DNA from 4 places in the Pseudoalteromonas nanhaiensis genome. Region 1 is predicted to be linked to each of the others. Evidence: predicted binding sites of a transcription regulator. Region 1 holds the regulator's gene; each other region holds the start of a gene.
The links. Region 1 encodes sigma-54, which starts transcription at its own class of promoters, with help from an activator protein. Its sites were predicted from a motif close to GTTGGCACGNNNNTNGNNT; they were not measured.
Positions count from the first base shown of each region.

Region 2: a site for sigma-54 is predicted at 2,798-2,816, ahead of ACSFVZ_RS05750 (diacylglycerol kinase family protein). Genes of this name have one in related genera too.
Region 3: a site for sigma-54 is predicted at 5,301-5,319, ahead of ACSFVZ_RS00240 (LiaF domain-containing protein). Genes of this name have one in related genera too.
Region 4: a site for sigma-54 is predicted at 6,095-6,113, ahead of ACSFVZ_RS14605 (YggN family protein). Genes of this name have one in related genera too.

Region 1 covers NZ_JBPNYQ010000033.1:15,064-22,825, forward strand. The annotation lists gene mgtE (magnesium transporter) at 1-343, opposite strand, end outside; gene ACSFVZ_RS19110 (HPr family phosphocarrier protein) at 555-827, opposite strand; gene rapZ (RNase adapter RapZ) at 839-1,684, opposite strand; gene ptsN (PTS IIA-like nitrogen regulatory protein PtsN) at 1,685-2,137, opposite strand; gene hpf (ribosome hibernation promoting factor) at 2,141-2,428, opposite strand; gene ACSFVZ_RS19130 (RNA polymerase factor sigma-54) at 2,455-3,951, opposite strand; gene lptB (LPS export ABC transporter ATP-binding protein) at 4,069-4,794, opposite strand; gene lptA (lipopolysaccharide transport periplasmic protein LptA) at 4,791-5,312, opposite strand; gene lptC (LPS export ABC transporter periplasmic protein LptC) at 5,302-5,856, opposite strand; gene kdsC (3-deoxy-manno-octulosonate-8-phosphatase KdsC) at 5,853-6,404, opposite strand; gene ACSFVZ_RS19155 (KpsF/GutQ family sugar-phosphate isomerase) at 6,408-7,379, opposite strand; gene ACSFVZ_RS19160 (calcium/sodium antiporter) at 7,383-7,762, opposite strand, start outside.
Region 2 covers NZ_JBPNYQ010000004.1:100,586-108,347, reverse strand. The annotation lists gene maiA (maleylacetoacetate isomerase) at 1-134, shown strand, start outside; gene ACSFVZ_RS05765 (TIGR02647 family protein) at 192-422, opposite strand; gene ACSFVZ_RS05760 (DUF1496 domain-containing protein) at 518-817, shown strand; gene ACSFVZ_RS05755 (VF530 family protein) at 875-1,141, shown strand; gene ACSFVZ_RS05750 (diacylglycerol kinase family protein) at 1,145-2,764, opposite strand; gene ACSFVZ_RS05745 (TetR/AcrR family transcriptional regulator) at 3,137-3,766, opposite strand; gene ACSFVZ_RS05740 (efflux transporter outer membrane subunit) at 3,894-5,297, opposite strand; gene ACSFVZ_RS05735 (efflux RND transporter permease subunit) at 5,297-7,762, opposite strand, start outside.
Region 3 covers NZ_JBPNYQ010000001.1:62,901-70,662, reverse strand. The annotation lists gene hutI (imidazolonepropionase) at 1-38, opposite strand, end outside; gene hutC (histidine utilization transcriptional repressor HutC) at 177-884, shown strand; gene ACSFVZ_RS00265 (Rossmann-fold NAD(P)-binding domain-containing protein) at 885-1,655, opposite strand; gene ACSFVZ_RS00260 (methyl-accepting chemotaxis protein) at 1,779-3,806, shown strand; gene ACSFVZ_RS00255 (hypothetical protein) at 3,791-4,000, opposite strand; gene ACSFVZ_RS00250 (YqaE/Pmp3 family membrane protein) at 4,255-4,413, opposite strand; gene ACSFVZ_RS00245 (BON domain-containing protein) at 4,471-5,040, opposite strand; gene ACSFVZ_RS00240 (LiaF domain-containing protein) at 5,370-6,026, shown strand; gene ACSFVZ_RS00235 (VOC family protein) at 6,563-6,979, opposite strand; gene pmbA (metalloprotease PmbA) at 7,109-7,762, opposite strand, start outside.
Region 4 covers NZ_JBPNYQ010000017.1:66,536-74,297, reverse strand. The annotation lists gene ACSFVZ_RS14645 (MBL fold metallo-hydrolase) at 1-233, opposite strand, end outside; gene ACSFVZ_RS14640 (hypothetical protein) at 298-777, opposite strand; tRNA gene ACSFVZ_RS14635 (tRNA-Ser) at 891-983, opposite strand; tRNA gene ACSFVZ_RS14630 (tRNA-Ser) at 1,037-1,127, opposite strand; gene ACSFVZ_RS14625 (hypothetical protein) at 1,355-1,495, opposite strand; gene ACSFVZ_RS14620 (diacylglycerol/lipid kinase family protein) at 1,820-2,668, shown strand; gene ACSFVZ_RS14615 (DMT family transporter) at 2,723-3,652, opposite strand; gene ACSFVZ_RS14610 (aminotransferase-like domain-containing protein) at 3,754-5,196, shown strand; gene ACSFVZ_RS14605 (YggN family protein) at 5,259-6,059, opposite strand; gene ACSFVZ_RS14600 (PA3496 family putative envelope integrity protein) at 6,452-6,640, shown strand; gene ACSFVZ_RS14595 (glutathione peroxidase) at 6,697-7,179, opposite strand; gene ACSFVZ_RS14590 (AzlD domain-containing protein) at 7,366-7,665, opposite strand; gene ACSFVZ_RS14585 (AzlC family ABC transporter permease) at 7,662-7,762, opposite strand, start outside.

The sequences.
Region 1 (7,762 bases):
CTTGATAAACGGTGTCAGGAAGGCTACGAAGAACTTCACCTAAGTCATCGTCGTCCATGTCTTCGGTTGCAGCAGCAATGTGCTCAGGCTCCATCTGAGCAATAATACCTAAACGTACGTCTTCTGAGAGTTCTTCTAAAACATCACCACGCACATCTGGGTCTACCAACTGCCATAGCATGCGACGAATTTTATGGGGAGATGACTCTAATAATAAAGCGGTATCACACGGAGCTGTTTTAGCGAGCATGCCTCGCACCTGAACAAATTGTCCACTATTGAGTGACTTGGTCACTTGTTTAAGTTGTTGTAGTGGGTAGTCTTGTTCAAAGGCTTCTGGCATTGGCGTCCTTACAACTGAAAATAGATTAATACAGATTCTGCAAATACAGCATAGTTGCTAAGTGGTGTATTTGCAGGATATCTTCACACTGCGATAAAATTATTAAGTGCTTTGTATTTTTAAGGTGTGAACGATATAAAAGTAGGATATTTAAAGAGAATTATAAATACCTGAACTAAGTTTAACTTAAACGGTTAAGCCTTAGCAAACGCTATTCTTGTTCATGAAAGCGTTGTGCAATTAATTCTCCAATTGCGTTCAGTGCAGCCTCTGCATCTGGGCCTTCACATACCACACGCACTTCTTTACCTTGGCTACTTTCAAGTAGCATTAAGGCTAAAACACTATCACCTTCAGCTTCTTTATCGTCTTGATAAAGCATAATTTTAGCATCAAATTGCAAAGCAAGTTGTGCTAAAACAGTGGCTGCTCGTGCGTGCAAGCCAAGCTTATTTTGAATTAAAAACGTGTCTTCTGCGTGCATCTGGCATCCAATTAAATATCTTGCTCGCGATGGCGGATTTTTACGTTCGCATGCGTTTTTGAAAAGCTATCACCAATGGTCTGCGCTAAATATACCGAGCGATGTTGCCCGCCAGTACAGCCAATTGCGATGGTAAGATAGCTGCGATTGTTACGCTCAAGGTGAGGCAACCATGTTTGCACAAATGTTTGAATTTGCCATGTAAATTTTTGCACTATGCTATGACTTGCAAGGTAATCTTTTACTGGTTGATCTAAGCCTGTGAGTGGCTTTAGGTCTGGCTCCCAGTGTGGATTTGGTAAAAAACGTGCATCAAATACGTAATCGGCTTCTTTTGGAATACCATGTTTAAAGCCAAACGACATAAAGGTGATAATCAGCTTTTTATCTTTTTTACCTAAGATCTTTTCACGAATTGATTCAGCTAACTGATGAACACTCAGGTCGGTGGTATCAATCATAAAATCAGCGCGCGTGATCAGTACATCCAGTAATACTCTTTCTTGCTTAATTGCTAAATCGAGTGGCAGCGAGTCAATCGATAGAGGATGTAAGCGTCGCGTTTCAGAAAAGCGTTTGATCAGAGTTTGGTCATCACTGTCTAAATAGAACAGTGTTGGGTTTGCGAAACCTGGCAGGTATTCAAGAATATCATTAAACTCTTGCTGCTCTTTCGGTAAGTTACGCACATCTATGCTGACTGCTATTTTGTCATAGTTGTCAGAAACGCTACGAACAAGCGAAGGTAATAAGTTGACTGGGATATTATCAACACAGTAGTAACCCAAGTCTTCAAGTACACGTAAAGCGACCGATTTACCTGAGCCTGAGCGACCGCTGATGATAATTAATTCCATTTATGCCTCTGCTGATATGACCTGAAACAGTTCGTGGTCTGTTTTAGCGCTACGTAACTGTTTACAAAACTCTTTATCTTTTAGTCTATCAGCAATTGTCGATAAGGTCTTTAGGTGAAGTTGGCTGTCTCCATCTGGTACGATGAGTGCAACGAAAATATCCACAGGTCGGTTATCAATTGCGTCAAAATTGATTGGGGATTCACTCACTATGACAAATGCCTGTGGTTGCTCTGCACCACTCATGCGGCCATGTGGAATAGCAATGCCACGACCAATACCTGTACTGCCTAATTTTTCTCTATTGAGTAAGGCATCAAGGACGTCTTGTTGAGATAAATGAGGAAGCTGCTGGTGAGCCAGCTCGCTGATATATTCAAGGATTCTTTTTTTGCTATTAAAAAGGACCGCAGCTTTGCTGCAGTCCTGGTTAGTAAGTGAACTAAGTTTCATAATTTAGTGTCGAGCTAATTTCTCTTTGTGTTTAATGACTTGACGATCTAGTTTGTCGATTAGCGAGTCAATGGCTGCATACATATCTTGGTGTGCAGTTGAGGCAAAGAGCTCGCCTCCATTTACATGTAAAGTTGCTTCTGCTTTTTGGCTTAATTTTTCTACATCTAGAATGACATGTACATTATTAATGTGGTCAAAATGCCTTTCTAGTTTTGCAAACTTGCTGTTTACATAGTCTCTTAATGAATCAGTGATTTCTACATGACGACCAGTTAAATTTAGTTGCATAAGCATTTTCCTTCTATGTAAAACGTCTAAATCAAACTCTTACGCTGATTAGACGGAGGTATCGCTAGAGACTCTCGATATTTTGCAATTGTGCGTCTAGCTACTTTAATTCCTTGCTCAGCCAATATATCTGCAATTTTACTATCACTCAATGGTTTAGCTGAGTTTTCTGCAGCGATAAGCTTTTTGATCAAAGCGCGAATTGCTGTTGATGAACACTCACCACCGTTTTCTGTGCTGACATGGCTTGAGAAGAAATATTTCAACTCAAAAATCCCGCGAGGGGTGTGCATGTATTTTTGTGTTGTAACACGTGAAATTGTCGATTCATGCATTTCGACCATTTCTGCGACATCGTTCAGCACCATTGGTTTCATGGCTTCTGGGCCATGTTCAAAAAATGCTTGTTGTTGCTGTACGATACAATTGGTCACTTTTAAAAGTGTATCGTTACGGCTCTCTAAGCTTTTAATAAACCATTTAGCTTCTTGTAAATGAGAGCGAATAAACTGGCTATCGCTGCTCGATTTTACTGAGCGTGACATAGCTGCATATTGGCTATTCACTCTAATTTTTGGCATACAATCTGGGTTTAGTTCAACGACCCAACGACCTTTAACTTTTTTAACCGATACATCGGGTATAACGTACTCAGACTCTTCGCGAACTATGCTGTCTGCTGGCTTAGGGTTTAAGCTGTGGATCAGCGTCATTACTTCTTTTAGTTCGCTTTCTTTAAGCTTAGTCTTTTTCATCAAAGTGCGATAGTCGCGACTTGCTAATAATTCAATGTGCTCAGATAAAACCATTTTAGTTTCAGCTAAATACGGCGTACTCGCATCGAATTGGCGAAGCTGGATACATAAGCACTCTTGTAAGCTACGGGCACCAATCCCTACTGGATCAAACAACTGTATTCTCTTTAAGACCGCTTCGACTTCATCTAGTTCGATTTCTTCTTCATCATTATTTTGATTAAAACTTTCGACTATGTCTTCGCAGCTAACAGTTAAAATACCTGAGTCATCAATTGCCTCTACGATGGCGACAGCGATCGCTTCGTCAGTTGGGCTAAATGGTGTGAGTTGTAATTGCCACATAAGGTATTCATGGAGGGTTTCAGTCGATGCACCTTGATAAATTGACTCATCTTCTGGCATTGGACCTGATGATGTTGATGGGGCAGCACTCATGTACTCATCCCATGTCACATCCATGGCTAAATCGTCACTTACGGTGTCTTTGTTAAGGGCATCGCTGCTTTCTTGTTCGTACTCACTCGGCGCTTCTTCGGCCGATGCACTTAGCTGAGTATCATCAGATTCAGCTTTTTGCTCGTTCTTACCAATGTTTTCATCGTTGTAATCTGCTTCTTCCACTTCAAGCAGAGGGTTACTATCAAGTGCTTCTTGAATTTCTTGCTGGAGATCCAATGTACTAAGCTGCAGCAAGCGAATTGCTTGTTGCAGTTGTGGAGTCATTGTAAGTTGCTGGCCCATGCGCAGCTGTAATGATTGCCTCATGTATCCCTAACAATCCTTTTATGTGTTATCGACACCTGTGCAGTCACAGGTAAATTTATATCGATTTATTGTCATTGTTATTTAGTTTAGCAGATGCGCTAGATGGTGGCTTATTGGTTATAGCCTGAATTGCTCACCTAGATACACATCGCGTACGGTTTGGTCAGCTAAAACATGCTCAGGTGTTCCTGATGCAATTAGCTCCCCATGAGAAACAATGTAGGCTTTTTCACAAACATCAAGGGTTTCTCTAACATTATGGTCAGTGATTAATACACCAATACCACGATTTTTTAAGTGTTCAATAATTTTCTTTATATCTAACACTGAAATAGGATCAACACCAGCAAAAGGCTCATCTAACAAGATAAATTTAGGGTTTGCTGCTAATGCCCGAGCAATTTCTACGCGACGACGCTCGCCCCCAGATAAGGCCATGCCTTGACTATCACGAATATGCTGAATACTAAATTCATCAAGTAAGTTGTTGAGTGTTTCTTCTCGGCCTTGTTTATTTAAATCTTTACGCGTTTCTAAAATAGCCATTAGGTTTTGATAAACCGTTAACTTTCTAAAAATAGATGACTCTTGTGGTAGGTAACCAATCCCTAAACGTGCTCGGCTATGCATTGGCAAAAGTGTAATATCGTTATCATCAATGCTGATCTTGCCTTTATCGCTAGGTACTAAGCCAACAATCATATAGAAAGTGGTGGTTTTGCCTGCGCCATTTGGGCCAAGCAAACCAACGATACTGCCCGCTTCAACTTCAAGACCCACATTTTTGACAACTTGGCGGCCTTTATAGCTTTTTGCTAAAAGCTCTGCTTTTAATGTGCTCATGGTTGGCCTTTATCGTCTTGTTTGTTGTCTACAGGCACTAAGATTGTGTGTACACGGTCTGTTGAGTTTTCATCTTTTTCTGCGCTAATTAGTTGTTGTGCCATATCATAGGTAATGCTTTTCGCTGTTACTTTTTGGCCTGCTTGAGTCACTTCGGCTTCGCCATTTAAAGTTAAGAAGCGCTTGGCTACGTCGTAGCGAACTTCTTCTGCACTGGCGCTCATTACCGTGCCATCTGCTTGCTTTTCTTCAAAATAAGCAGGCTTACCTGTGGCGATAATTAACTCAACAGTACCTTCTGTATCACCACCATGGGCTTCAAGGCGTTCGGCTGTGATCCGGCGGTTACCATGTATAATTTCGACATTGCCTTCAAATATACCAACGCCATCTTTTAGCTTACCAGTTTGGCGATCTGAGCTTATGCTAATTTGTGCGCCTGTCTGCTCGGCAGCTACGCCTGAAAAGGCAATCAATAAGCTTGGGATCAGGAGTAATTTCTTCAGTTTATTGGTCATAGTATATGGTTCGTGTATGGTTAGTTAACTCTACAATCTCGGTTTTTAAATTAGCTTTCAGGCCTTTACCGGTAATTTTTAAATTTGGTCCTGTTAGCGTCACAGGTTGCTTCGAAAACATGGTCATTTGTTCTATATCAACGTTAATGTTTTCAGCTTTAATATCTTCGATCATGCCATTATGGGTTAAGTTTTTAGCAACAACATCTCCTTCAAAAATAAGCTGATCGTTTTCATATAATGTGGCTTCTTTAGCTTTTACTTGCCAAATTTGCTGGTCGCCATAAAGTGTAAAAATAGGTTGCTCAAAAAAGGTAAACCCAAGTTGCTGATACAGCTCCATTTTTGCAGCAGCCACTTTATGGCTAATCTTGCCTTGCTCATCATAAGCGGTTTGCTTTAGTGCAACGGCCGTATAATCGGGAGTTGCAATAATCTCGTCTTCACTATTTATTGTGTTTGTTGTTTGGTTAAAGTACGGATACCACAACCACACCATGCAACAAACAAAAACAATACTCAGTAAAATACGGGCTATATTCATGCGCTGGTTCCATCGCTAGTTAACGGCTTACCGTTTTCTAACATCAGTAAATCTGTTAATTCACGTACAGCGCCAAAGCCACCCGGTAGCATGGTCGTATAGTGAGCCAGTTTTTTTATCAATGGGTGCGCATCATTGACTGCTACCGCAAAGCCTACTTTTTCCATTACAGGCAAATCAGGGCCATCGTCACCAATGTACGCTATTTGCTCATCTTCTAGGCCAAGTTTATCTTTTAACTCTTGGTATGCAATCAGCTTTGTTTCTTGGCCTTGATAAATATGCTGTACGGTTAGGCTAGTCATTCGCTGCTGAACTATTTGTGAATGGCGCCCGGTAATAACGGCAACTTCAAAGCCACTATTAATGAGTGCTTTTATGCCAAAGCCATCTTTGGTATTAAATGCTTTAAGCTCTTCGCCCTGATTTCCAAGATAAATTCGGCCATCAGAAAAAACGCCATCAATATCACATATTAGTAACTTAACTTTTTGAGCACGCTGACTTACATCAGGACTAATGGGCTGGTATAGCTCGGCGAATGTCATTACTTACAGAACTCCTGCTTTTAATAGGTCTTGCATATTAAGCGCGCCAATCGGTGTATTATTTTTATCGATTACAATCAAGCCGTTGATACGTTTGCGTTCCATAATATTTAACGCCTCAGCAGCCAGCATCTCTGCACTCGCTGTAGTACATGAGCGCGTCATGACCTGGCTAATGGCGGTACTATGAATATCAATACGTTGCTCTAAAATACGACGTAAATCACCATCCGTAAATAAGCCGCAGAGTTTTTGGTCTTCCGCGACCACGGCTGTCATACCTAACCCCTTCGCAGACATTTCAATAAGCGCATCTTTAATGCTTTGCGACTCGTGCACTATTGGTGTTGCATCACCACTGTGCATTACATCGTTTAATGTAAGCAACAAGCGCTTACCCAGGCTGCCTCCGGGATGAGATAATGCAAAGTCATCGGCTGTAAAGCCACGTGTTTCGAGTAAAGCAACAGCCATTGCATCACCCATAACCAAGGTTGCTGTAGTGCTTGCCGTTGGCGCAAGACCCAGTGGACATGCTTCTTGGCTAACTTTAATGCAAACATGCACATTAGAGAGCTTTGCCATTGTTGAGTCAGGGTTACCTGTTAGCGAAATCATTTTTGCGCCAATTCGTTTAATAACAGGAATAATGCTTAACACTTCACTGGTTTCACCCGAATTCGAAATGCACATTACTACATCATCTCGAGTGATCATCCCTAGGTCGCCATGGCTTGCTTCGCCAGGATGAACGAAAAATGCCGGTGTACCAGTGCTTGCTAATGTGGCAGCTATTTTATTGCCAATGTGGCCAGACTTACCCATGCCTATAACGATGATACGGCCTGTGCATTGGTACATTAGCTGACAAGCTTGCTCGAAATGTTCATCGATGTACTGATCTATTTCGTGTAAAGCTTGCGCTTCAATTTCAAGAACGCGCTTACCTTGCGCAATAAAATTTAGCTGGGTCATTGATTATCCTATTTGGCTAAAAATATAGCCTTGATATGCAATAAATGCGACTAACAAAAAGCCACCTTCTACTCTATTGATGCGGCGAGCACCTTTAAAGTTCAATGACATGGCAATCAGCACTAAAGTAGCTGCAATCATGATAAGGGCATCGCGGTTCGCTGCAGATGGGTCGATAATCGATGGGTTGATGATCCCAGCCAGTGGTAAAACAGCGAGTAGGTTGAAAATGTTCGAGCCTACAATATTACCCAATGCTAAATCATCTTCGTTTTTCAATACCCCAGCAATACATGCAGCCAGTTCAGGTAGACTGGTACCAATAGCGATAATTGTTAAACCAATTACAAGGTCTGAAAGGCCAAAGTATTTAGCAATATCAA
Region 2 (7,762 bases), on a different contig from region 1:
CGCAAGTATTTAATGCCTTACGCTTTAACGTTGATATGAGTAAGTACCCAAAAATCGCCACAGTTTATGAGCATTGTAATAAGCTAGATGCCTTTATTGATGCGGCTCCTCAGAACCAACCTGACGCAATCTAATTCGTTGTTATTAAAACTAAAGGCCCAATCATTTTGGGCCTTTTTATTATCTAATTTTTATCTCAGTGCGGAATTAATAACACTCACGTGATTGATCAAATCTAGCCCTAAATCCGTTAAATAGCCGCCATCAGGGCTATCAGTAATGCCTTTGTCATAAAGACGTTTTGCAGCATTTTTTACTGTTTCTTCTGCATCAGAGTGGATTTTAATGCCTTGCATTTGTGAGTCGCGGGGAAACTTAGCAAGCAGGGTTAATTCGTCAATCATATTTTTATTAAATTGCATGTGTTCACCTTTTTATTATCACGTCATTGTGCTTTTATAGAATACAGTCATAAGCTTAGTGTAGATACAAAAAACTGCACAATGAGAGGTGTATTTTGTTTAGAAAGATTTTAATCTTAACTACCTTGTTTATTTTATTGTTTTCACAGTTCGTTTTAGCAAAGGATAAAGCATTAGTTGTGCTAGATGGCCAAGAAGCACTTAACAACCACAAAGTGTGTTGGTATGAAAATAAGCGTTACACCGAAGGCGCTTATATTGCTGTTGGCGATATAACGTTAATTTGTGCAGCCAAACAGCCAAATTTTTCAAACAGCGACTTAGCGTGGTTAAGACTGGATAAAAACGGCGATATTGTCTATCCAAAACGAGACAAGAGTATAAACGTCAATTAGCTTAAAGACGCTAGATACGTTACTATTACTCTGTTTAGAAATAACCAAAGATTAAGCATGGACAATCAACCAAATAACCCTTTGCACGGTATCAAGCTTGCCGACATCGTAACCCAACTTGAAGAAAAACTTGGCTGGGAAGGCCTAGCTGAACATGTTGATGTGCGCTGTTTTCAAAATGACCCAAGTGTTAAATCAAGCTTAAAATTTTTACGTAAAACACCTTGGGCCCGTGAAAAAGTTGAACAACTATACATTGATACTTTCTCCTATCAAAAGGCCGATGATGACGCACCTTTTGAATGGAAAAGTATTAAAAAATAACTGTTAGGTTTCGGCCATTATCACCGAAAGTGACTTCGGTGATACCTCTACCACCAGCTTTTCTGCTGTTTTAACCTCACCATCAATTACATAACTAATGTCTTTTTCTGCACTTACAGAAACTCGTTTAGCATTTGTATGATGGCTATTAATGGCAAAGCTTGTTTGCGTTATGCTTGAAAATACTAATTCAGCAATACTTAACGTACTGGCTTTCGCCTCTGAGTTAGGCGTTAACCAATTAACATCAAGTAAACCATCATTATGATCTGGCTGACCTGCTGATTGAGCCAACAATGTAGTAAACGGCGCTGCATTTGCAATGATTAAACTATTGGTATTTATAGACTGAGGTTCATTGTCGTCTAATGTAACTGTATAATCTTGCGCTTCATGTTCGCTTAGTGCCTGCCAAAATCCTTGTAAATAAGCTAGTTGGCCGGACTCATTTTTAGCATCTCGATGCGCCTTTTCAATCATTTTCTGCTCAAACCCAATTCCTGCTAATAACAGCATTCGCTCGCCATTACACAAAGCGGTATCGATCCGACTTGCCTGTCCCTCAATAATAAGTTCACAAGCTTGTTCGACTGGGATTAACTTAGATTGGATCCCCATTAATACATGAGCTAATGCATTAGCAGTGCCTAAAGGGATAATGCCTAACTTACAGTCGGTATTGACTAACACACTGGCGACTTCTGTCACTGTACCGTCACCACCACATGCGATAACAACATCGGGATTTGTTTCTATAGCCTCTTTAGCTAATTGAATGCCGTCCACTTCTTCTGTTGTAGTGTGTACAGTTAAATCATAGTATTCACTTAACCTTGCGGTTATCTGCTTTTTCTTTTCTTGCCACAGCTTTGTACCAGAGACTGGATTAGCAATTAATACAGCTTTGTTTTTAATTAGTAAATCGCCTCGACGATGACGTTTTATTAAGTGACGAAGTTGGCGCTTGTTTAAATTAGCAGTTTCTCGAGTTTCTTTGATTTGCTCCAAAACAGTATGAACATCTGCATCTTTATCTTGGCTTAGTAAGTATGCAGCCATAACAAACACTGAACGTCCGCGACCTAATGCGCAATGCACAACAACACGTCTATCAGCCTTTACTTGATGGTGGATCCAGTTAATTGCTTGATGTAATTGCGCACGAGTTGGCACACTGTGGTCTAAAACGGGGATATTCAAATAGCGAATATTTTCTTGGGTCGATGACCATTCAAGGCCATCAAACTCACAGGTAACATCTAAGATTGCTGTAATCCCTAACTCTTTCATGGTGTCAATATCTGATGGAAAGAGCCTGCAAGCTAAAAACAGATGTTCATTTATTTGTTGTAAAGGAGGCACTTTATCATGCTTACGAGACCAAGCATTGTATATTTGAGCCCCTAGTAAAAAGGGAATAAACGCCCAACGAATGTAAATTGGTATTACACCGTTTTCACGCTTTCTGAAAATTCGCGCAATATTAAAAAAATAAGCGCCACTGACTAGTAGTAGCGACAATGCAGCCCAATAAAAAAATAGCGCAAAATAAACGAGCTCAACCCGAATAGCCACGATTATAAAAATAATTGCCAGCGCAAGATAGCTAATTGCTGCCCACATAGTCACTCCTTGTTATTTTAATCATATACATTAATGCAAGTTTCTTTCCACACAACAGATAAGCCCTAAACAGGCACTTTAGATGAAAAAATAAGCTCTTAACTTTATTTCCTATCAATAAGTTTAGGACATTTTTTCATTATGCTATGAATAACTTACACATTTTTGTACTTAACTTGATTTTCTGAGCTTGAGAAAACAGATTTCTATTTAAAGTGCTATATGTTGAACTTGCAAACACAACTAGTTGGTCAAAAATGATTAAATATTAACGCGGATTGGTATCAATGTGATGAAAGTGAATGCGTAATAAAAAACTTCACCGAATCACTTTACTGAACAGAAGTAAGGGAATAAATTACCTTGCAGAGCTTAATCTATTCCCTTATCAAATGGTAATAGAAGCGTTTTCATCGCTGGACGAAGTGCTTTTAAAAGCTCACTAATGTTTAAAGAAGGATTAAGCATTTTACGTAGTAGTAAGCCCCCCATCACAGAAAACATCACTTCAATACGGGCATTCACTTCTTCAAGTGCGGTACCTTGTAACGGCCCTCTTTCACCCACTAATAATTCGCGCATAGAATCACGGGCGTGGCTATCTGACTCACGCAGTAAGTTAGCGACTTTTTCATTACGTGCAGCTTCTGCGAGCATTTCTAAATCAAGCGCACCTTGATTTAAATCGGTATGGCGCTCAACACCTCTATCGAGTCCATCTAGCAACACGGTGACACGATCGCCCGGCTTATCTGCAAACTCTTTAAAGATTGAGAACATTTCTTCCATATCACGTTCAACAATCGATTCTATAATCGCTTCTTTACTAGCGAAATAATTATAGATATGGCCTGCGCTCATGCCTGCTGTTTTAGAAATTTCAGCCATTCCCGCGCCATGATAGCCCTTACGTCGAAAACAATCCGCTGCAGCACAAAGCACTTGATTACGTCTTGCCTCAGCAAGCGCAGGGTCATTGTGTCTTTTCGTTTTTTGCGTCATGGTTTCTCCAAGCTCTTTTGAAATGGTTAACTTTTACTTAAACAAGGTTTACAGGATCTTAATATCACAGGAGAGTCAAAACAACTAAGATCCTGCAAAACCTTAAATAAATTATGCTTTTGCTGTTTTAATGCACATTTTTTTGCGCATTCCAGCCACCACCAAGTGCTTTATACAAATTAATTTGGCTAGCAAGATACGCTTGTTTACCCAAAATTAACTGTTGCCCAGCACTGTACCAATTTCGTTGCGCATCCAACACTTGCAAGTAACTGTCTGCTCCTTTTTGAAAACGCGCATCTGATAAAGTAAAAGATAACTCATTACTTTGGTACAAATCGTTGAGTGCATCTAGCTGATGCATATAACCTTCTCGATCAGCAAGGGCATCAGATACTTCTTTAAATGCTTGTTGTATGGTTTGCTCATAGCTAGTAAGCGCCATTTCTTGTTGTGCCTTTGCAACATCAAGATTGGCTTGATTACGACCCATATTAAAGATAGGTAAGTTAATCGATGGTACAAAACTCCATGTACCTGAGCCCGAATCAAAAAGATTACTCAAATCAGCAGAGGCCGTTCCAGCATTGGCGGTTAAACTTATACTCGGATAGAATGCCGCTTTTGCCACACCAATATTTGCATTAGCTGCCAGTAAATCATGCTCAGCGGCCTTAATGTCTGGTCGTTGCGTCAGTAACTCTGACGGCAACCCCACAGGCACATCCGGTAAGTTCAGTACATCATCTATATTTTGATTTGGTAGTAAATCAGCAGTGACGGTTTTACCCACTAGAAAATCGAGAGCATTTTTATCACGCTTTAGTAAGCGCTGATAGTTTGCAATATCGACCTTAGCGGTTGCTACTGTACTTTCCAGTTGCGATAGCGTTAACTGAGACGCAGCACCAAGAGCAAATGTTTTACGGGTTAGTTCTAAAGACTCCTGCTGAGACTTTAACGTCTCGTTTGCAAGCGCCAATAGCTCTTTATCCGTCGCATAGTTAAGCCACGCATTCACTAATTCCGAAATCAAGCTAATGCGCACACTGGTTAAACTGTATTCAGCGGCATAGAGGTTTTGTAAAGCTTGCTCTGATTGGTTGCGCACTTTGCCCCAAAGATCAATTTCATAAGCAGTTAAGCCAACAGTCGCTGAATAGTTTTCAGAAATAGTCGCTTGACCAGTACCAGATAAATCTGCCGGAACACGCTGACGGGTTCCCGATGCATTTAAATCAATGCTTGGGTAAAGCGCAGAATCTTCAATCTGATACATCGCTCTTACCTGCTGCACATTAAGTGCAGCAGTTTTAATGTCTTTGTTGTTTTCAAGTGTTAGCGCAATCAGCTGTTGCAGCTGAGTATTAGTGAAAAATGACTGCCAATTAAGTTCATTGATATCACCTGCAGTACCTTGAACATCATAGTTTTGAGCAACGGGTAATTCACGTTGCTCCATATCTGGCGCCATATTACAGGCAGATAACATAAGTGCAGCAACAGACACTGAGATAAGTTTAGCTTTCATTATGCCAGCTCCTCTTTGGTTGACTTTGTTTTGCCAGGGAATACACGGCGCACCAATACAAAGAACAATGGCACAAACAACACAACGATGGTCGATGACGCAAGAGTACCGCCAATAACAGCAATACCTAGTGCGTTTTGTGCACCCGAACCCGCACTTGATGCAATTGCAAGTGGTAGTACACCACACACAAATGCCATTGATGTCATAAAGATTGGACGTAAACGAAGGCGAATAGCAGCAACAGCAGCATCGACAAGTTTCATACCCTCGTCCATTTTATGAATCGCAAACTCTACAATTAAGATGGCATTTTTTGATGCCAGACCAATAGTGGTTAATAGACCCACTTGTAGATAAATATCGTTTGATAAATTAAATACAAATGAGGCAATCGATGCACCAAATACCCCAAGCGGTACAATTAGCATAACCGCCGCAGGCACTGACCAGCTCTCGTATAACGCCGCTAAACAAAGGAATACAACTAACAATGAAAGTGCATAAAGTAATGGTGCTTGACCACCGCTTAAACGCTCTTCATATGAAATACCTGTCCATTCGAACGCCACACCTGGCGGTAACTTCTTAACCATTTTCTCAACTTCGGCCATCGCTTGACCTGTACTATAACCCGGTGCAGCAGCACCTTGGATTTCCATCGCTGAAAAGCCGTTATAACGCTCAAGACGTGGTGAGCCATAAGTCCAATAAGATTGAGCAAACGCAGTGAATGGAACCATATCGCCATTGGCATTGCGCACGTACCACTTGTCTAAATCTTCTGGCACCATGCGTGATTCAGGCGTACCTTGTAAATACACTTTTTTAACACGACCACGGTCAATAAAGTCATTTACATAGCGACTACCCCAAGCCGTTGATAACGTATTATTGATATCTGCTTGAGTCAGACCTAATGCTTCAGCTTTGGCTAAGTCAATATCAAGCTCCAGCTCTGGTTTATCTTCTTGACCATTTGGGCGCACACCCGATAACACAGGGTTTTGTGCCGCCATACCTAAAAACATGTTTCGAGCTTCAAGTAGTTTGTCATGCCCTAAACCAACACGGTCTTGTAGGTATAAAGTGAAACCATTTGCAGTACCAAGCTCAACAACCGCAGGCGGTGGGAAAGCAAACACAAATGCTTCTTTAATGGTTGAGAAGTATCCCATGGCTTTACCAGCAACAGCGCCTACTGATAAATCAGGGCGTTGACGTTCATCCCAGTGTTTCAAGCCAACAAAGCCGATTGCTGCGTTTTGCCCAGAACCTGCAAAGCTGAAACCTGTTACCGTAAAGATAGATTTAACCGCTTCTGATTGATCTTCTAAGAAGTGGTGTTCCATCTTTTCAACAACTTTTAAGGTTTGTTCTGTTGTTGCTCCAGCAGGTAGGCTTACTTGGTTAAACAAAATCCCTTGGTCTTCATCTGGTAAGAATGCCGATGGTAATTGTGAGAAAATAAACACCATGCCACCCACGATTAAACCGTAAATAAGTAAATAGCGTTTACTGTGTTTGATCATACGAGACACAAAACCTTGTGTACCCGAGTTTGTTTTATCAAAACCACGGTTAAAACCAAGGAAGAAACGACCAAATAAAGACTTATCATTATGAACATGACTTGGTTTTAGCATTGTTGCACAAAGGGCCGGTGTTAGAATTAACGCAACCAGCACTGATAAACTCATTGCCGTTACCAAGGTGATTGAGAACTGACGATAAATAACACCTGTAGAGCCCGGGAAGAACGCCATAGGCACAAATACAGCCGAAAGCACCATGGCAATACCCACAAGCGCGCCTTTGATTTCATCCATTGATTTACGTGTCGCTTCAAGAGGAGACAAGTTCTCTTCTGTCATAACACGTTCAACGTTTTCAACAACAACGATCGCATCATCAACCAGTAGACCAATGGCAAGGACCATAGCAAACATGGTGAGAGTATTAATTGAGAAGCCAAACACTTGTAAGATGGCAAACGTACCTAGCAATACAACAGGTACTGCAATAGTCGGAATAAGTGTTGCTCTGAAGTTCTGTAAGAATAAGTACATGACCAAGAACACCAGCACAACAGCTTCGATTAAAGTGCTTACTACTTTCTCAATCGAAAGTGATACGAATGGCGTCGTATCGTAAGGAACAACCGTTGTTAAACCTTCAGGGAAGAAAGGCTCAAGCTCAGCAAGGGCGGCTTTTACGCCATCTGCTGTATCAAGTGCATTAGCACCACTGGCAAGCTTAACACCTAAACCTGATGCCGGTTTGCCGTTAAAACGCGCAACAACACCATAGTTTTCACCACCTAATTCAACATCGGCAACGTCACTTAAACGAACAACAGAGCCATCAGCATTGGTTTTTACAAAGATATTTCTAAATTGCTCAGGTGTTTGTAAGCGGCTTTGCGCAGTCACTGTTGCATTCAGTTGTTGGCCACTCACTGCTGG
Region 3 (7,762 bases), on a different contig from region 1:
AAATCCCAGTGCATTTGGCTATCGTTCGTTGTATGCATTTTTCACCTATACTTATATCTGCTGCGAGCTTTAAAGCGCCTAATCAAATTAGCTTAAAGTTTAACAACTCATCTTGTATATACAAGAAAATTATGCCACCTTGTTACACACTGTTAACTTACCTGTGCACTTTCACAATGAGCGTCCCTAAGTTTGCGCTAATAAAAGAATATATTTTGGAAAACATTCGATCGGGTCAATGGCAAGAAAATAGCCGCGTGCCCTCAGAAAACGAATTAACCAGCCAGTTTCAGGTTAGCCGCATGACGGCCAGACGCGCGTTATCTGAACTTACAGACGCTGGTATACTAACTCGTAGCCAAGGCCAAGGGACTTTTGTAGCAAGCTTTAAGTCACAATCATCATTGCTCGAAATTAAAAACATCGCTGATGAAGTTAAAGCTCGTAACAGTGATTACAGCTGTACAATTTTAGTGATGGAATCAATACGTGCAATTGCCCCTATTGCAATTGCATTGGGCGTTGATGTAGACAGTCATGTTTATCGTAGCGTCATCGTTCACAACGAGAACGAGCAACCTCTGCAAGTAGAAGAGCGCTTTGTGAACCCGGCTCTGGCAAAAGATTACTTACAACAAGATTTCCACAGCCTAACCCCCCATGAGTATTTATCAACCAGTGCGCCATTAACTGAGGCCAGACATACGGTTGAGGCGATTATGCCTAACCAAGAAATGTGCGAATGGCTTAATCTCTACAATGAAGAGCCTTGTTTGCAAGTGATCCGCCGAACGTGGTCAGCAAATGGCATTGTAAGCTTTGCACGCTTAGTCTCACCAGGTAGTAAATACAGACTCGGCGGTCACTTAACCTTTAAAAAGTAATTAAATTGGCAATTGATAGTGAAAGTTCAGCGCCTCAATAGTCGAACCATCAATGATACGTTCGCCAGCTTCATGACTTGTAAAGGTGGGTGGTTGATTACCCAGTTCAGAGCATTTTTGCTGGTAGTAGTCCGCTTTTGTTGGATGCGCTGGGTTAACAACGTTATAAATGCTATTGGCGTTAGACCAGTTTTCAAGCACTGAAAAAATCGCCGCTATTACATCTTGCTGTTGTACCATGTTCACCACTTGCTGACTTGAGCTAGTAAGCTCTTTACCTGCAACAAACTTACCTGGGTCACGTTCGGGGCCTACAAGTCCCGCTAAGCGCAATGCCTTGCCACCCGCATTTAGCACTAATTGCTCCGCATCGTATAATGTTTGTTGGCGTGCTGATTGGCAGTTAATTTCTGTGCTTTCGTCGTAACAACCATTGTCAGTTGGGTAAACACCTGTCGAAGAACATAAAATAAAGCCTTTACAATTTAGGTGTTTGGCAAGTTCAAGCCCAGCTTGCAATGTATCTAAATAATTACTTTCTGAGCTGCGGCTACGCGGTGGAATTGCACACACCCACCATGCTCCTTCAAGTGATACGTCATGTTTAAGTACACCATCTTCAAGTGCAAACTGACGCTGAAAGTCATGTTCGTGATCGCGACTACGGTGTGTCCCCTGCACCTGCCACGCCAACCCCTTTGCCTTAAGACAAAGAGCTTGCCCCAACCAACCTGCACCTAGCACTACCATTTTATTATCATTCACAACCATTTAGTAACTTACCCTATGTATTTTGTAATATTTTATTAATAACTACCGTTTTGCAAAGTAGCGATTTAAGCGCAAATATGATTAGATAGATAACTCTAACCGATAATAAAAATACGTGCACCTATGTTAAACAATCTCTCTTTACGTAAAAAAATATTACTGCTGATTGGCGGGACGATTAGTGTACTACTGATCATCGCGTCTAGTTTCTTTGTTAATCATATTGCTGACCTATCTCGCAAAGCGATTCAACGCGAAGCTGATAGCTACTTACAAAGCGAACGACTGTCAATGCAAGGTTACTTTGCTAAATACGGTAAAGTTGTTGAAACCTTCGTAACAAATCCGCACTTAGTAAACTGGTTTGACAACTGGACTAAACGTGATCAAAGCCTTGATAACCAACCAGGATACGACAACGTTAATCAAGATTTTGTTCGTATCAGTGGTAACGATGACAACATTCTATCGGCCTTCTTTGCATCAGCAACAACAGGCGAATACTTTAAAGAAAACGAGCGAACCACCCACTACAATGGCCAGCCTTATTACGCTTATAAACGTGGTTGGTGGCAAGATGCTTTAAAGATCAACAAACTTTATGTTGGCCCTATTTCTGTAGATTTAACCACAGGTAATGCCTCAGCGGTTGTGCAACAGCCAGTTTATAATAAACAAAACAAACTTGTTGGTTTTGGTGGGGTTGATTTACAGCTCAACAATATCAACGACATGGTTGAGGCCATTCGCTTTAATGGCCAAGGTTTTGGCTTCTTGCTAGATGGCAATCAAAAGGTTGTTCACTTCTCTGAGCGTACTGGCCATAAATTATCTGTGACTGACGAAGGCCCTAATGGTAAAGAAGGCTTAGATGCCCTCGAAAAACAATTTAGCGACACATCAGGCTTTAGCGAATTAAACCGCGCGATGAAAAGCCAAAAAGATGGTAGCAGCTATGTCACATTTAAAGGTGAGCAATATTACGTTGTATACAATCGCCTTGAACTAGAAAGTCCATATCTTGATTGGTATGTCGGGATTTTGATCCCAACTAGCATGATTGATGAGCCAGTTAACGATGCGGTGATGACAACCACTACATCATTAATCATCATCCTTGCGATTATCATTGCGATGATCTTTTGGGCCACGCAAATGATCACCAAACCTCTTACAAAACTGACTTACATCATGCGTGATATCGCATCAGGCGATGGCGATTTAACACAAAAAATTGAAATTCATAGTCAGGACGAAGTTGGCCAGCTTGCTCATCATATGAACACCTTCATCGATAAATTACGTGCAATGATGCTCAACACAGCCGCGCAAGCAGAGCAGCTGAGCCAAGCAGCTAGTCAGCTGAAAATTGTATCGCAAAAAACCAATGATGAAATTCAGCAAGAAAAACAACAAGTTGATAGTGTAAGTGCCGCTGTTACTGAAATGGCATCTACAGTACTCGAAATTTCACGTAATGCGCAGCATACCAATAATGCAGCCGAAGAAGTGCAAGCCATTACAGTCGATGGCACTAAGCGCTCTACACAAGCTCAGTCAGTAATGACTGCGCTTGCAAGCCACATCGGCGAAGCATCTAAAGTAGTTGCAGGTCTTGAACAAGAAAGTGGCAACATTGGCGCTGTGATCGACGTAATCAACTCAATTGCAGAGCAAACTAACTTACTAGCACTTAATGCAGCAATTGAAGCGGCACGAGCCGGTGAGCAAGGGCGAGGCTTTGCTGTTGTGGCTGACGAAGTTCGTTCACTAGCAAGCAGAACGCAAGAATCAACGGATGATATTCGAAATATGATCAGTCGCTTACAGCAAATTGCTCAACAAGCATCAACTATGATGCAACAGGGTCAAGAGCGTGCTGAAGGCTCCGTTGAGCAAACGCAAATTGTATTGCAAGCACTGCAAGATATCGCGCAATCAGTGACAAATGTACAAGATCAGAGTCATCAAATTGCGACTTCAACAGAACAGCAAACTGTGGTTGCAGAAGATATTAATAATAGCCTGGCGGCTATTAACCACCTTGTTAATAGCACTGCGGATCATGCTCATGAATTGGCAGATGAAGCACGTGATTTAAATGAATTGGCAGCGTCTTTAAATAAGACAGTAAATCAGTTTAAGTTATAAAGATAAATTGCCGAAGTTATTAAAAACCCGATGTCACCTGAAGATGACATCGGGTTTTTATCGTCAGCCTTCCCTGTTAATCGTGGCGCAACCGCTTTCGCGTGTTCCATAAATTCATGCCACTGTTGCTTATTCCATAAAGCAACTCCTTTGTCGGTCAATCCTTGTGTTGGTTGCGTTTGTACTTGTTCCATATAGTCACCTCCTTACGCTAGCTTCATCCTGTTTGGCTCCAAGCCTGAGCTTATCCCTTGCTGTCATCTCCGTTCACTTTATCCATAAAGCGTTGCCATTGTGCGCTACTCCATAACGCTTTGTTACTTCCTTGCTGTCCTTTTTGCTGTGCTACATTGTCCATACTGTAAACTCCTTGCGGTTTATCGTCCTTTACTCCTACAGCTGCTCCTTGCTGTGTTCCCTGACTCATCCTTGCTGATTAATGAGGTAATTATCGCTTAGCGATGATATACACAGCATGAATCAAACCTGGAATGTACCCTAATAAGGTTAAAAGAATATTAATCCAGAACTGCGCACCTAAACCTACCTGTAAAAATACGCCAAGAGGTGGAATTAAAACCGATAAAATAATACGTATTAAATCCATGACTCACTCCTTGAAATCTATTAGCCCAGCCAAAGCTGGGCTAATTTAGGCTTGCTGTTATTCAGCAACAATCGTTAATTCATCGATTACTTTGCGAACGTCTTCAGCGTTTTCAGCGATACTGATTGCTAATTGCTTTTCAGCATCAGACTCAACAGTACCTTTAAGTGTTACTACACCGTTATCGGTATCAACATCGATGTCTGTACCACCTACTTCTGAGTTAAATAAATAACGTGTTGTGATTACAGTACTGATTTTCGCATCTGTTAAATCGCTTTCAGTTGAATCAGCTTTATCTGCTTTCATTTTCTTAGCCTTCATGTTTTTAACAACCGTTAGTTTGTTATCAACAGAGCTAACGCCATCCAGGCTAAGAACAAGCTCTTCAGCAAGCTCTTTATCTAATTCACTATCAACTTTACCTGTAAGTACAACCTTGCCATTCGTTACATCAGTGTTGATGTCAAAGTTGTTAAGGTTTGTGTTCATAAGAAGCACAGTTTCTGCCTTACCATCAATCCAAGCATCTTTACTTTCATTTTCCCAACTGCTTGCCTGAGCTGACATACTTGTTGTTGCACCAATTACTAAAGCGGCAATCATAGATTTGTTAAAAGTGTTCATAATCTTCTCCTTTTGATTTAAGACACTTTTACCAATGCGACTATGATGCCAACTATTTATTTGTTTAATTTCAATACCTTAAACCCTCATTCAGCGACTATTTATATTCAATTCGGTAAAGATTTACAGGCTGCTCGGTAAGAAGTTCACTATATTGCAAAAATAACCATTTAGTTGCTGATTTTATTAATCTGTGGTTAATTTAACTAAGTAACGTTGACACTATAAAACACAACATATTGATTTATAATAAAATAAAATTTGGCCTAAGCTTTGCTTTATTACGAATAACATAAAAATCACTTTGATAATCACAACAGGGAACTACCATGGCCGTTAAACTTGAAGATCGCCCAATCGATCAAGTAAGAGAAGAAGTAATTGATCAACTCATTTATAACTACAGTCATGCTGTTATTTCAGCTGAAGCATTTGAACGCCGCTTAGACCAAGCAATGGAAGCCACCAGCAACGAAGTACTCGTTGAACTTGTTGCGGACTTAGAGCTTAAAGCTGATATTGACTACAAATCGCAAAAGCATGCGCAATTTAAACCTCATTATGGCCACAGCAGCGATAACGAAAGTCTGCAGCTTCGTAGTATTTTGGGTTCAAATGAGCGCAGCGGCCAGTGGGTAGTGCCAAAAGAAATTCACCTTACAAACTGCTTAGGTTCAATTGAGCTCGATTTTAGCGAAGCGATTTTCCAGCACCAACATGTCACTATTTACGTGAACTGTATTTTAGGTAACGACGAAATCTATGTGCCAGAACATGTCAATGTGGTATCAAAGCTGTTCAGCGTTATTGGCAGTGTAGAGAACAGATCAGTCGCCTTAAATAAAGGCCAAGGCCCAACCATTACCATTGAAGGTAATGTATGGCTAGGCTCAGTCGAGATTTCAGTTAAACGTACCATGAAAGAAAAGTTCATCAGCTTTGCCAACAGTCTAAAAGCCAGTTGGAAAGAGATGAATAAGATGTAGTAAAAGTTGCGAGTTGCGATTATGTTAATGTGGTCGTCATTTATGGCGACAAGATATTGCATACGTTTCACCAATGACGCGCTAAAGCACGACCTACTAGAATGCGCGCGAAATAAATTTCACGCCTACGTCAAACGTGGGAACAGCTTTAGCCGTGAATAAAGTAAAGCTGTTCGGCGTTAAAAGGCCCCTACACCGTAGGCGTCACGCTTGCTTGACGCATCTTACATACAACGCTATTCCATCAATCAATACCTGACCTACAAACAACACCGCTCGGCTTCAAACTGACAGCTGAAAGCTCACTAAACTTCACCCCCACATCAAAGACATTTAATCGCACAAAGAGGTTAAGAGGCGCTGCGCTTTAGAGGAAGTAAAAAATGATCTTGAGGTTCCCTCATTCTCTTCTCATTCACTTCTCTTTGTGCAAATACTTTCAGCACTAAAGTACCTCTTAAGAGGCAGGCCTTTGGTAAAGGCCTAAAACAACACCGCTCGGCTCAAAACTGACAGCTAAAAGCTGACAGCTCTAGCTACAAGTCATTATTTCTCTCACTCGGTATATCACTGAAATACTCTACAAACTCAACTTCAAAACCTGCGGGATCGATAAAATATACATTTTTACGATAGGGGTTTTCTGGACCCTGTTTATCTATTTCATAACCAGCGTCAACCAAACGTTCAATTACGGCATTAATATCGTTTGTCACATAAGCAAAATGAGCAAGGCCCACTTGGTGCCCTGCTAAATCACGGTTTTCGTCTTCACCGTTATCACTCAGTGCAAGATATTGGTAATCATCACCAAAGTGCAGCCATTTACGCGGCTTGCCTGACCATGTGCTATCACCTTGGCTACGCACCCGCCAATGTGGGAATGCGGCTTTATAAAAGTGCAGCATGGCATCAACATTACTAACAACAAGGTTTACGTGCTCTAAATACATGGTAGTTTTCCTTTTTATTTTTAAACTGCCATCAAGATAAAACCTCAAGTTAAGTTCAGGTAAAGCACTTTTTCAAATAAAAAAGCCCCACAAACGTGAGGCTTTAAAAATTGAGTAGTTATTGATGAATCAGCTACCAGCAACCTGCATTTGTTCAATCAATACAGAGCCGGTTTGAATACCGCCACGGCGCTCGATATCACCACCTAAACCGACTACCGCTTTAAACATATCTTTTAAGTTACCAGCAATTGTGATTTCACTGACTGGGTATTGGATTTCGCCATTCTCAACCCAGAAACCCGCCGCGCCACGTGAGTAATCACCCGTTACAGTGTTCACACCTTGACCCATAAGCTCGGTTACTAGTAAACCTGTGCCCATAGTTTTTAAGAGTGCTTTTAAGTCAGCATGAGTTTGCTCAACTAACCAGTTATGAATACCACCAGCATGACCCGTTGGTGTCATAGACAGTTTACGTGCAGCGTAGCTTGCTAATAGATATGTTTGAAGCTCACCACCTTGAATAATTTCACGGTCGATAGTTTTTAACCCTTCCGAGTCGAATGGTGAAGACGCTAAGCCTTTTAATAAATGTGGACGCTCAGAAATATTTACACAATCACTAAATACTTTTGTGCCTAAGCTATCAAGCAAGAAGCTCGATTTACGGTAAAGCGCGCCACCACCAATCGCAGACACTAAATGACCGAATAGTGAGTTGGCAATATCTGCTCTGAAGATAACTGGCACTTTCATAGTACCTAGCTTTTGACTATTAAG
Region 4 (7,762 bases), on a different contig from region 1:
ATTTTGCCACCGCTTAACTTTCTTAATGCATGCGCACCACCGGCATGATCTGGGTGCATGTGGGTAACTACAATTAGTTTTAGGTCGGTAACAGGGCGCTTTAGTTGCTCGGTGATATAATCAAACACGGTATCAACATCGGCACGGCAACAGCCATCAAGCAGCATTAGTTTGTCTGGATATTCAACCAAATAGATGTTTTGAATATAACCTTCTAAAGTATGAATGTGCATTGCTACATAAGGCCTTAATAATTTAATAAACCCTGTTATAGCATGTCTGACCAGTTTAGGTAAGTTAGAAGTCTTGCTTCTCTGTAAGTAGCCTTTTACTCTCTTCTAGTTTTTCAATCTGCTTATTTATGATACTTAACTGGCTGTTATAGTAGGCATTGATGCGCTCACTTTGTTTTTTAATGGCATCATCGATCGATTCTGCACCTAGTCTATTTGCAGCATCTTGGGTCATTTCGTACACTTTTTTTATGCGCTCGTTTTGCTTTTTTTGTAATTCTTTACTTTCTAGTTTTAAGCGCTCAATTTCGCGATCAGCTTCTTTGGTTTTGAGAAAGTTTTCAACACTTAGCTCATTTGTCTCTTGCGTTTTTTCTGGTGGTAGCTTGGTTTTGGGTGGTGGAGTGATATTAACTATTTCGGCATATTTACCACATGGTTGCTGCGAAAACGTGGCAACATTATCGATCATGCATTTATAGATCGTGGCTTGGCTGTAAAAGCTGAGCAACAAGGCTGCAGCGAAAGAGGCAAAACGGAGCATAGCACTAATCACTTTGACTAATATATATACATTTAGCATGCATGAAATTAACTGAAGTGTGCAAGTTTTTTAGGCATAAAAAAACCGCTAAAAAGCGGTTTTAAATAATAAAATGGTGGAGAAGGAGGGATTCGAACCCTCGATAGAGCTACAAACCCTATACTCCCTTAGCAGGGGAGCGCCTTCGGCCACTCGGCCACCTCTCCAACGCATAATTCTGATTGTAACTTGCTGAAATTAATCAACAAATAAAAATAAGTGGTGGAGAGATAGGGATTTGAACCCTAGAGGGGCTACAAACCCCTGCCGGTTTTCAAGACCGGTGCATTCGACCACTCTGCCATCTCTCCACGTCGTGATGCGAGAATAATACTTAGCTGAATCGGCTGTGTAAATAGGAAAAAGTTTGTTTGCTTGTTTTTTGAGCGTAATAAGGGCGTTTTTTGTAAAAAGGTTTAATTTTTTGCTGTTTTTGACTTAAAAGAAGAGGGTTGGGGCAGTAAACGGAGGAGCTAAAGAAGGATCTTCGTTAGTGGTTGGTTGTTTACTGCACCGATAAAGTAACCATGGTTGGGGGTTACTTGTGTTGTACTGCGCCGCCAAGTGCTAACTTTTTGCCGTAGCGATTAAGCTTTGCCAACATTTTTGCTTTGCGGTTTGTTGGTTTTACGGCAACATGAGCTGCTGCGTTTTGGTTTAATGTATTAATTGGGTTCATTACTTTGCTCCGGGTTGTGTTTGGTTGAAAACGTGAGTATTTTGCAACCAAACTGAACAAAAATAAAACGATAAAAATTGAGTCTGCCGGATAACTTTTTCTAATCCGAAAGTCTTTTATTAACATAGGGTTAAGTTTTTATATCTGCAGAGATTTGCATGCTTATGCAGTTGTTTTTGTGTTGAAGTGTCAGTAAATAAAAGGTTTTTAATTGTTGTTACTTTGATTTATGCGTTTTTAGAGTAAGAAAGTGACTAATTATTCAGATTAATATAATTTGAACGAGTGTGGTGTTTTTACCATGCAAGAAAAGAAGTGCCATTAATGTTGATAATAATAAAGCCAAGTGACAAAAAAAATCATAAAAATAGTGTTGATTGGCTACTAAAAGAATGTAAAAAAAGACAGATTGAGCCTGAGTTATATTTAACCATAGGCAATTTTCTTCAAGATTGCGCTAATATTGCCCTTTTAGCTAAAAGCCAGACACAAGTTGTGGTAATTGGTGGTGATGGGACGCTACATTTAGCTGTTAATGCATTAATGACGAGCGATTGTTCTATCGCCTTAATTCCTGCAGGTACTGGTAATGATTTTGCTCGCGGTTTTGCGCGCAAGCAGCAAGCTTGGTATGACGCTGTTTTCAATAGCCGTACTGAGCTAATTGATATTGGGCAAATAAATCAGCGTTATTTTATCAATGTAGCGGGGATAGGTTTTGATGCTGAGGTGGTAACTCAATTAAACAAAGCCGGAAGTTTTAGCTCGTTTGGCTACACTTGGCAGGGTATCAAGCAGCTATTTTCATTTCAGGCACGGTCACTTCAGGGGGAATTTAATGGTAGACCACTTAGCTACAGTAATTTAGCGACGATTTTTGCCAATCATCATTACTTTGGTGGTGGCTTAAAGATTGCTCCTCGGGCAAAGTTAAATGATGGTCAGCTTGATTGTTACTGCATGCCAGCAGATGGTTTGTTGAAAAACCTGATTAGCTTTTTATATTTACTACTTGTGAAACATCATAGTTTAAAAAGGCTGAAATATACCTGTTTAACAACTGCGGAAGTAACCACCAAAGGGCTTAGTATTGAGGCTGATGGAGAGCTCGTTGGTTTTACACCAGCCAAAGTTAAGGTGCACAAACAAGCGCTTCGTTTTCATGTGCCATAAAAAAGCGCCGGCATATTTTGCCAGCGCTTGGTGTTAGAGGTGACCTTGCCACATCTAACTGGGGACGGAGCTTTTTTGCTGTAGGTTACGTGCAGCAAAAAATGCTTTAATTTGTCGAGTTGGAGTTAGCACGATAGCATTACCGAATAACACTAGGCTAAAGCCCATAAAGGTATTCGCTTGCCATTCGAATCCTTCAAATAAGGTACTTAATACCACTGCAACCAGTGGGAATAATACGATTACGTAGCTTGCGCGCTCAGGGCCAATATTTTTAAGTAGTGCGAAGTAACAAGCAAATGCGATTACGGTACCAAACACAGCTAAATAGAAAAGCGATACCCAGTAACTGGTTGGGGCATTGAATGTAAGCTCAACATCGCTTACTAAAACATACGCTGCTAGGCCTAAAGCGCTGTATAACATACCCCAGGCATTGCCCTGAAGTACGCCAATGTTTCGCTGAGAGTTTCGAACACTGACCATATTCCCCAATGAAGCCACAAAGGTCCCAGATAGCGCAAGTAGTAACCCGACCAACGCACCATTACTCAAGTCGAATTGCTGAATTTGTGGCCAAAACAAGCTTGCAATACCCATTACGCCGAGCAGAGCACCAAAGTAAATTCGTTTCGCAATTGGCTTTGCGAAAAACAAGCGGGTGTTAATAATGTTCATCAATAACAACATCGAAAAGGCAATTGAAGCCATTGCTGAGGTAAGGTAGTTCTGCGCCCAATACAGTACTAAATAATTTAAACCAAAGTTAAATAAAGCTAATAATGCAAAAAAGCCGTGATCACGCAGTGAATATTGCATAGGAAGTTTTTTTACGAGCACAAAGGCCCACATTAAAATGGCTGCAATGGCAAAGCGATAAAATAAAGAGACCTCAACAGCGACATCACCCAGTTGAAACTCAATAGCAAGCCAAGTCGATCCCCAGATCAGTACTGTAGCAAGGTAGAGAGCAGCGCTTTTCATAGTTAGTACCTAAAAATTGAAAGTGTGTTCATTTTAAATCGCTTCTGTATACTTAACATATACAGAAAACTAGAAATGCAACCTATACAGTTTGGTGGGCTATGTCACAAGTAATCAGTCGTAGTAACAGTGAGTTCTTATATCAACAAGTTATTCAGTTAGTTAGAGATCTTTGTTTGCAAGGCTCGTTATTACCAGGTGAAAAATTACCTTCACTCAGAAAAATGGCTGACAAGCTTAATATTAGTATTCCGACGGTAAAACAAGCTTATCAATTACTTGAAGGACAGGGGCTCATTGAAGCCAGAGAAAAGTCAGGTTACTTTTTAAAGTCTTCACAATTAAATCAGTCGCGGCCAAAGCGAGTCAGGCTGAGTCGAGAACCTACCACGGTCAACAAACAAGGCTTAATAGAACAGGTATATAGCGCTATCCACAAAGCTAATGTGGTGCCATTTGGTATTGCCAATCCTGTGGCCGCTGCACCGACAGATAAAGCATTGGCAAGAACCATGCGTCGGGTAATGACACTCGCTGGGGCATCGGCAATTAATTACGGTCCGATGGATGGCTTTGCACCACTTAAAAAACAACTCATTCATCGTTATTTAGACTTCGGCATTGGGGTTGATAGCGATGAATTAGTGATCACCAATGGCGCTCAAGAGGCGTTGGCGATAGCCCTTAAGTGTGTCGCTAAACCCGGAGATGTTATTGCTATCGAGTCGCCTTGCTATTTTGGCATTATCGAATTAATCGAAAGCTTAGGCTTAAAGGCACTGGAAGTACCGCTGTGTCCTGATGAAGGGATTTGGCTAGATGATTTGGCTCAAGCACTCGATGAGCATGATATAAAAGCCTGTGTATTTTCTACCTCATTAAATAACCCGGTTGGCAGCTTTATGCCTGATGCCAAGCGTGAACAATTGGTGGCATTGTTAGAGCAGCGCGATGTCGTGCTTATTGAAGATGATGTATATGGCGACCTACATTTTACAGCTAAGCGAGCGACTCCTGCACAAGCTTATTCAAAAAAGGGTTTAGTGATCACCTGCGCGTCATTTTCAAAAACAGCTGCGCCAAGTTACCGTATTGGTTGGATCATTGCCGGTAAGTTTGCTGAACAAGCAAGGCGCTATAAAAGGGCGCTTAGTTGCTCTGCGCCACTTATTAATCAGTGGACCTTGTATGAATTTATAGCCACTGGCGAGTACGATCGTAATATTCGTTTACTAAGACAGCGCTTAAGTACCAACAAAGAGCGTATGATTTGGTGTTTGCAGCAGCACATGCCAAGTTGTGCACGCATAAGTAACCCGCAAGGGGGTTGTGTTATTTGGGTTGATCTTGGTAGCCAATATGATGCGGTAAAATTATTTCATTTGGCACTTGAGGCGGGGATCAGTATTACTCCAGGGCTGATATTTTCAGCGGGTAAAAAGTACCGTAGTTGTTTTCGCTTAAGTTATGGCTTGCCTTGGTCTGAAAATTTAGAGCAGGCGATTAAAACGTTATCGCAACTGACTGTGTTGGCCAAAAAATAAAAAAGCGCAGAGCAAGCTCTGCGCGAAAGGACCAAGTGTTTTGGTTCAGGGATGTTAATTCATTACTCTGCGTTTTGTTTGAAGATAAAAAGTTGATACTCTTTTAGTTCTGGTACTAGCGCCACTAACTCTTGCTCTTTATGAGCGATATCAGCAAAGCTGCCGCATAATGCATCTGCACGCTCTTCAAGTTGAGCTGCCTGTGTTTCAACGCGTGCTTCTATTTGTGCGCCCATGTTTTCCATACGTTGTTCAAACTCATTCATGTCGCCACCCGAACCTAAAAGTTCAGAGCCTAGCGCGACCAAAATACTGCCCATTGATTGCATCATGGCTGATTCAACTGCTGATTCGATTTGCTCATCGAATTGGTCTTCAAAGTTTTGACCAAATTTTTCAAAATTTTGCTGACCCATTGTGAACGCACCTTGTTGATAGAAGGCGTTTTGCACTTCTACGCTGATATCGTCCATTAATTCTGAAATGTCGTTTAGGCCGTCAATGTTGAAGGCTTTTGACACTTCTTCAATTGCTACGCCTGCTATTTTTACGCCATCAAGTGCGATATTTGCTACTTCAGGAAGTTGGCTGCGTAAGCTGTCTGAGTAATCTGCAATTGCTTGCTGTTGTGAAGCATCAAGCGATACGCTTTGACCATCGATATACAAAGTGTGCTGATCGATGATTTTCATAGAGCGATTATCGGCTGTGTATACTTCTAACTCGCTTGGTGTGATGCGTACATCATTTTTAAATTCAACATCACATTGCTCACCGCTGAATGAAATATTTGTATCATTATCGTTATGAGCCATTGCGCTGGTAGCGATAAATAAAGAACTTACTAACAATAACTTTTTCATTTTTTTCTTTCCTGTTTGAAATGACATTTAGACATAATCAAACTTAATGCCAAATTTATATTTTTATTTTATTTCATAGGGTTATCATTTTATTAAGTGTAGTTAGAAGTTATGAGAATTAAATTTTTAACTAAAATTTGGTCAAATTAACTAAAAAATAAACATGCATAAATGGGTTTTATCGAAACGATAAAAAACTCTCACTTTTCAGAATCCGAATTTAGCGCTATTTATTCACAATATTGACATATCACCCATTTAGCATGGCGATATGGCTTTATTTTGGTGGTTTTTTACATACTAATTAATCACTGAGCTTTTTAAACTTTGCCAATTCACAGAGCAAACTTTAAATTTGTGAAATTGGTCTCAAACACTTTATGGAGTGGGTTGTGGGTAAGACATTTAGTTATGATGCGCTAGATGACGATTTTGTTGAAGACGAGTACGAAATGGTTGGGCGTAATCAACATGACAAAAAAAAGCAACGCGTTAAGAAGAAGCTAGAAGATTATCTTGAGCAAAAACGCTTACGCAGAAACTTAGGCGAAGACGACTTTGACGAGTACATGAACGACTAAGCATAAATTTAAATAAAGAGGCATTTTGCCTCTTTATTGCTTATTGGCATGTGATTTTATTTGTTTAATGCAGCAATAATCGCAGCTTCGATCTGCTCTGGTTTTGTTAAAGGAGCAAATCGTTTAATAGCTTTGCCATCTTTACCAATTAAAAACTTGGTGAAGTTCCATTTTATTTTGCGGGTAATAAACCCAGGTAACTCTGATTTTAGGTATCTAAAAACAGGGTGGGCATGTTCGCCATTTACATCGACCTTGCTCATCATCAAAAAGCTAACGCCATAGTTAATTAGGCAGCCTTCTTTTATTTCTTTAGCATCTCCCGGTTCTTGCTTACCAAACTGATTACATGGAAAGCCGATAATGACGAGACCTTGATCATGGTATTTTTCGTGGAGTGCTTGCAAGCCTTCATACTGAGGGGTAAAGCCACATTTACTCGCCGTATTTACAATTAGAACGACTTTATTTTCAAAGTCATTAAAATCAATAGTTTGACCTTGAAGGCTGGTGGCACTCAGTTGATAAAATTCACTCATAGGTATCACTTATTATTATTGTTGAATTAATTCTAACCCGCTTTAGATAGGTATAAAAGTATAAATTTTAATCACACTTTATACCTTATAGCCAACTGTGAGCAGTGTTAGAGTTGATGTCAGTTTTTTAAACTCAAAGTATGTTGCTCTTAAAGGCCAAAAGTACAAATTTAGCGACAAAAAAGACTAACTTAAAATGATAAATAGCCCCATGCCTGCAAGCGTGGTGTAATAAATGTTATGTGTTTTATATGCGACAATGATGGCTAATACAGCCGCACTTAAATAAGGGTTTTGCCAATCTAAGTTAATCTCTCCCTCATTTATAAAGACGATGGGTACCCAAATTGCGGTAAGTACCGCTGGGGCGCTAAAACTTAAAAATTGCTGCATTTTCGGGCCGACTTTAAACGGTAATGCGCGGTGCAAAAATAAGTAACGTGTGAAAAAGGTAATACACGCCATCAATAAAATGGTGGTCATCATAGTGTATGCTCCTCTTTTGCTTGCCAGCGACTAATTAAATAACCTACTGTCATGGCTATTAGCGCTGCAGTCACTAACCATAGCTGAAAGCCTTGGC